One region of the Sporosarcina sp. Y1009 genome, then DNA from elsewhere that is predicted to be linked to it. Evidence: predicted binding sites of a transcription regulator. Region 1 holds the regulator's gene; the other holds the start of a gene.
The links. Region 1 encodes CtsR, which represses protease genes until heat stress. Its sites were predicted from a motif close to ATGGTCAATAAAGGTCAAACA; they were not measured.
Positions count from the first base shown of each region.

Region 2: a site for CtsR is predicted at 1,843-1,863, ahead of clpP (ATP-dependent Clp endopeptidase proteolytic subunit ClpP). Genes of this name have one in related genera too.

Region 1 covers NZ_JBYHFO010000018.1:2,647-6,074, reverse strand. The annotation lists gene AC25Y1_RS16555 (ATP-dependent Clp protease ATP-binding subunit) at 1-206, opposite strand, end outside; gene mcsB (protein-arginine kinase McsB) at 322-1,398, opposite strand; gene AC25Y1_RS16545 (UvrB/UvrC motif-containing protein) at 1,388-1,942, opposite strand; gene AC25Y1_RS16540 (CtsR family transcriptional regulator) at 1,985-2,452, opposite strand; gene AC25Y1_RS16535 (hypothetical protein) at 2,734-3,428, opposite strand, start outside.
Region 2 covers NZ_JBYHFO010000010.1:52,724-56,151, forward strand. The annotation lists gene whiA (DNA-binding protein WhiA) at 1-625, shown strand, start outside; gene AC25Y1_RS13015 (HPr family phosphocarrier protein) at 654-908, shown strand; gene clpP (ATP-dependent Clp endopeptidase proteolytic subunit ClpP) at 1,201-1,800, opposite strand; tRNA gene AC25Y1_RS13025 (tRNA-Arg) at 1,950-2,021, shown strand; gene AC25Y1_RS13030 (ABC transporter permease) at 2,393-3,328, shown strand; gene AC25Y1_RS13035 (ABC transporter permease) at 3,328-3,428, shown strand, end outside.

The sequences.
Region 1 (3,428 bases):
CCGACAAGCTTATCGACACCTTCTTCAATCGTTACAAAACTGACATCGATTGCTTCAAGTGCTTTCGCCGCAATCCCCCCACCCTCACGAATAAGTCCAAGCAAAATATGCTCAGTGCCAATAGACTCGTGTTTCATGCGAATCGCTTCTTCTTGGGCAAGTTGTAACACTTTTTGTGCTCGTTGTGTAAATCGATTAAACATCATCATTCAGTCCTCTCCTTCTACTATATATAATCTATTCGACTACCTTATAGGTAGTTGAATGTAATTCACTAATTCTTTATTGAAGACAGTAATGATTTTCCAGCTTTATAATAGTTTATTCTTCTCTGTCGTGCCTAGACCCAACAATTTCAAGCCGTTCACGAAACAGTTTAGCTCTGAAAATATCACGTTCTTCTTGGTTTAACTCTGTATTCGCAAATTGCTGAAGAAAACCCGGTTGCATAAAGATCATTAATTCATTGAGAATTGACATGTCAACATCTTTGATAATTCCCAAATCGATCCCAAGTCGTACATCGGATAGACAACGAGCCGCTTCACCCGTTTGCAATAATCGCGAATAGACAAGCGTTCCCAAAGAGCGGAACAAACGATTTTCAAGCGCAATTTGAGATTTTTCTAGCAATAAACGCCTTGCTTTTCGCTCATGTGCTAGTAGATGCGATGTGATATTGCCAAGGTCTTCTAAAATATCATGCTCGGTTTTTCCAAGTGTAACCTGATTGGACACTTGATACACATTGCCGAGCGCCTTGCTTCCTTCACCGTAACTTCCCCGAACAACTAAACCTAAACGTCCGATAGCTGGAATAATACGGTCGATTTGCTTTGTAATCGTCAATGCAGGCAAATGCATCATAACAGAGGCACGCATCCCTGTTCCTGTATTGGAGGGACAACTAGTTAAGTACCCAAATTCCTCATCAAATGCATACGGCAAGTCTTTCTCAAGCAAATCGTCCACCTCATTGGCATGACGGAAAGCTTCTTCTAGTTGTAGCCCTGGATAAATGCACTGGATTCGAATATGGTCTTCTTCATTGACCATGACACTGACTGACTCATCAGAAGACAACAAGACCGCACCGTGGCGATTAGGGTCCGTCAAATTCGGGCTGACCAAGTGTTTCTCTACGAGTACTTCTTGGTCTAATGAAGGCAAGTCAGACATTCTCGAGTACGTATAGTCTTCCTCATTCATATCTAATAGTGTCCCCGAAACAATCTTATCTACCACTAATGCTTCTTCGTCAGTTGCAGCGATAGGAAAACGATAGCCCCTTAAATTTCGAGCCAATCGAATACGTGTGGAAAGCACAATATCCGAATTTTCACCGTGCGCAGTCATCCAGCCAGTTGCCGCATTCCGTATGAATTTTTCAATCGACATCGGGTTCTTCACCTCCATATGCAAGTTGCTTTTGAAGTTCATTGGCTTCATCGCGTAAAGCAGCGGCTTCTTCAAATCGCTCTTCTTTTACAGCATCTTGCATTTTCGCACGGACTTCTTCCACTTTCCGCTTAATGGCATATACTCGATTAAATGAAACGGGTATTTTCCCAGTATGGGTTGCATGACCGCTATGTAGTTTACCAAAGACATTTGGAAGATGTTGCCGAAACGTGTCATAGCATGTTGCACAACCAAATTTCCCAATGTCAAGGAATTTTGAAAACGTTAACTGACATCCTGGACATTCGATTCCATCAAATTGATTGACACGGGCTTGTTGCTCTGTTTTAAATGGCTCCGCTGTTCCAAACCATTGTGACAAAAATTGCTGAATAGATAATGGTTCCTGGTTAGGATCAAAGTGAAATGTTTGTGATTGGAAAGCACACTTCTCACATAAATGTTGTTCGACAGATTCACCTGTATTCCCTTTTTTTATAATGACGGATGCAGGCCGTTCTTTACAATTTTCACAAATCAAAATGTCCACCTCCGATAGGTAAAGTTTGGTTTATCGTTTAACCTAAAGTTGTTCATAAATAAGCGTAATGAGCATCGCACGTAAAATACGTGCCCGAATGATGTCTCGTTCTGGAAGCGGAATGCGGATTGTCGTTCGATCTACCGCCGCAAGAATCAGCCTAGACTCGCGCTCAGTGATGACTTCTTCATCGATAAGCCGATAAACAATATCTAATGCCATCGTATGCGAAGCGCCGCCATCAAGACCTGCAAGGATATGTTCGATTAAGTCCTTGCGGTTATTCGGACGAACTCTAAAAATACGAATATACCCACCACCGCCTCGTTTCGACTCAACGGCATACCCACGTTCAGCTGTAAATCGCGTATTGATCACATAATTTATTTGCGATGGCACGCATTGAAACTTTTCGGCAACTTCTCCCCGTTTAATCTCAATAATGCCACTGTGTTCTTGTTCGATAATCCTCTTTAAATATCCTTCAATAATATCAGAAATGTTTCGCATGTCCTCACCTCTTTCATGAAGTCTGATAAGGCATTGACTTTGACTATCTTTGACTTGATTGTACAGCCGAATTTACTGATTCGCAATTGATTCGCACCTGAATGGAAGAATCTCAATCAGTATCGGCGAATGGGTTGCTAGTTTAGACATTGTGTGGAAATTGGCTGTTGGCGTAGTAAATATATCGGAATTCGGGCAGCGTGCAAGTTCGTCGGAATGAGGGAGAGATTGTGCAAAAAATTAAAGAGCTTCCTAATATGATTAGGAAGCCCCATTTTTTCTTAATTTACGCTAGTATTGGTCAATTCTCTTACCGGTAAAAATTGTTCACCTGTATCTAAATAGGTCATGGCGAGCTTGTCACCTTCTTGAATATAAATCGAAAGTGGTTCAACCTCAGAAGAAACGAGGAAATTTCGACCGTCATCTGCCAAAATCGACACTAATGTAAAGTCACCCACCCGCTCTTTAAATACCCGGGCTACCGTGATCGCAGCTTTTGCTTCTTCAGCATTTGAAGTGCCATCAACCGTACTTCCGCCACGTTGAATTGCGGTTTTATACAATTTCAACGCTTCATTTGGTGTTGTCCCGTGGACTGAAATCTCTGGATTTGCAGCAGATACGATAAAGTAGTTTTGCAAAAATCCATTAGAATCCAAAACTGGTGTCAGCCAACTCGCTTCACCGTAAAAGTTATAGAGCACCGGCATTTCGCCAGACCATTTCTTTTCGATAAACTTCTTCTCAATAATTTGCAGCGCACCCTGTGAATCCATATAAGACTCTTCCAGATTACCCGTGTAATATGTTGCTTCTCCTGTACGACCATCCGTCAACGCATAACCGAGCATTGAATCGACGCCTTCTTTCGGGCTTGTAAAGTCTGTAAAGTAATACATATGTCCATTTTCGTCGAATATCGGACTCACATTTGCTTCTGTTCCTTCATCTGATGGTAATTTCACGTCTTTCT
Region 2 (3,428 bases), on a different contig from region 1:
ATTCAAAAATGAAATATCCCAAGAATTAGTGGAGAAAAAATGCTGTAAACGCGCATATCTTCGTGGTGCATTTTTAGCAGGTGGCTCGGTAAATAATCCGAAAACGTCTTCGTACCATTTAGAGATATTTTCGATTTATAAAGAACATAGTGAAGCACTTGTTGACTTAATGAATGAATTTCACTTGAATGCAAAATCAATCGAACGTAAAAATGGCTATATTGCTTACTTAAAAGAAGCTGAAAAAATATCGGATTATCTTCGGATAGTGGGTGCTCACTCTGCGCTGATGGCATTTGAAGATATACGGATTCTGCGGGATATGCGTAATAGCGTCAATCGACTTGTTAATTGTGAAACGGCTAATATGAATAAAACAATTAGCGCAGCACAGCGACAGGTTGGAAATATCGAGTATATTCAAAAGACAATTGGTTTAAATCAACTCCCAGACAGGCTTCAAGAAATTGCACACCTTAGAGTTGAAAATCAAGATATCACTTTAAAAGAGCTTGGCGAACTCGTTACTGGTGCTACTGTAAGTAAATCTGGTGTTAATCACCGGTTAAGAAAAATAGAGGAAATCGCGGACAAACTTCGTAATGGAGAAATCGGCATTACGTAAAGTCACGTTATTAAAGGAGCAGACTAAGATGATGGAAAAAGTAGTAGTAGTAAAAATTAAGCCTGGTCTTCAAGCAAGACAAGCGGCATTATTTGTACAAGAAGCAAACCGTTATACTTCGGATATCTTTTTGAAAAAAGAAGATCGTCAAGTGAATGCGAAAAGCATTATGGGCATCATGAGTTTAGCGATTGCAAGAGGAACAAAAATTACCCTTATGGCAAAGGGTAGTGATGAAGAGAAAGCGCTTACGTCTCTTGCTGAACTTGTAGAAAATGAATAATGAAACGAAAACAACCGTCCATCGTGAATCACGAGAAACGGTTTTTGTTTTGGGGATTTGTGATTTCCTTTAGATGGATAACTTCTTGTGCGAGGCGTAATCATAGGAGAGGTCTTTATTTACTGAATTAAATAGCTAAAGCGTCACTTCGGTATAGGGGAAAGATCCCGACTTGCAAGCAAACTCATTTAAGTGCAAGCAAATTAATACGCCACAATATGTGTTCGAAAATCGTGCAATAAAAAAACTAGAGCATAAGAAATGCTCTAGTTATTTTTAGCTTGCTTAAATCTTATTTTGTTTTCTTCATATCGCTACGTGTAATAATATGATCAATTAGACCGTATTCTTTTGCACGTTCAGCTGTCATGAAGTTATCGCGTTCTGTGTCAGCACCAATTACTTCGATTGGCTGTCCTGTACGTTCAGCAAGGATTGTATTGAGTTTTTCACGAAGGAATAGAATCCGTTTCGCAGCAATCTCAATCTCAGTTGCTTGCCCTTGTGCACCACCCAGTGGTTGGTGAATCATAACTTCAGCATTTGGCAACGCATATCTTTTTCCTTTTGTACCTGCGGCAAGAAGGAATGCACCCATAGATGCGGACATACCAATACAAATTGTTTGGATATCCGGTTTTATGAACTGCATTGTATCGAAAATGGCCATACCTGCTGTAATGCTTCCGCCTGGACTATTAATGTAGATTGAAATGTCTTTATCAGGATCTTCTGCCTCAAGGAATAAAAGCTGAGCAACAAGCGAGTTGGCAACGTTATCGTCAATTGCACTTCCTAGCATGATAATGCGGTCTTTCAACAAACGGGAGTAGATATCATAAGCACGTTCCCCGCGGCTCGTTTGTTCAATAACTGTAGGTATTAACATAATAATTCCTCCTTAAATTCAACTGTACTTGTATCATAACATAGTATGGTCAATGAAGGTCAAATTTAACGCTCTACAAAAAGGTCTTGCTTTTCCATCTAATTACTAGTACAATTTATAATGTTGCAGTGAAATGCAGCAATGCTTGTTTTGTCCTCGTGGTGCAATGGATAGCACGTAAGCCTCCGAAGCTTAAAATGTGGGTTCGACTCCCGCCGAGGGCATAATATAATCATTCAAAGTACGCGTAAACGTTACCCTTTAACGTTTACGCGTACTTTTTTTACATTTATTTAATAGAATATTCAAAGTATACCACGCCTTTAGTTTCATTAGCCAATCTACGATCTCTCGAAATTGGTCATTCTCCTTTAAAAGCTGTACCACTCCCGTTTTTGCCATTTATCATCCACTAAAAATCTTATTATTTTAAAAAATGAATTGTGCAATTCAAATAAGTTTGATAGTCTTGTATAAACTACCAAAATGAGTTTATTTAATTTATTCTGAAACAAAAGAATATCAAAGTGTATATAGGAATGGAGTGTTTTTAATATCAGAAGTGTTCGGGTAGTTTGGTAAGGGGGAATGGTACATGGGGAAGTACATAGTTAAGCGGTTCCTTATGATGATTGCTACAATATTCATCATTTCAACATTAACATTTTTTTTAATGCATTCACTACCGGGCTCGCCGTTTGATGAAGAACGAACGTCAAATCCAACAATTCAAGCAAATCTTGAAAGTTTTTATAAGCTTGATCAACCGATTGGTGTGCAATACGTTCACTATTTAAAATCAATTGTTACATTCGATTTTGGACCATCGATTAAAAAACCGAATGAGACGGTGAACAGCCTTCTGGCCAGGGGTTTTCCCATTTCATTTGAACTCGGAATGATCACAATCCTAGTGGCTGTTATATCAGGAATTATATTAGGGACCTTGGCAGCACTCAAGCACAATGGACTTATTGATTATTTTGCGATGGCTTTCGCCGTTGTCGGGATATCTGTTCCGAACTTTGTACTTGCAACCTTACTTATTCAACAAGTGGCCGTAAACTGGGAACTGTTGCCGACAGCAACCTGGAGCAGTCCACTTCATATGATTTTACCAACATTAGCACTCGCAACTGGGCCGACTGCTATCATTGCAAGACTGACTCGAGCTAGCATGCTAGAGGTCCTTACACAAGATTATATTAAGATGGCCCGGGCAAAAGGCTTGTCGCCATTTCGAATTGTTGTACGACATGCGCTGAGAAATGCGCTTATGCCAGTAGTCACCATCATGGGGACGATGCTGGCGGGTATTTTAACTGGTACGTTTGTTATTGAACAAATTTTTGCGATACCGGGCATGGGAAAATATTTCGTCGAAAGTATAAATAACCGAGATTATCCAGTCATTATGGGATCGACAGTCTTTTATAGTGCGTTTCTTGTCTTCATGTTATTTCTTGTCGACATCGTCTACGGCTTCCTAGATCCACGCATTAAATTGCACAAAAAGGAAGGTGAAGTGTGATGGTAAGCAAAGATCAACGAGTAACTATTCCAGATGAATGGTTTAGACCAAAAAATAAAGATACAGATAAATCAGAAGAAGTTGTGAGACCATCCCTTTC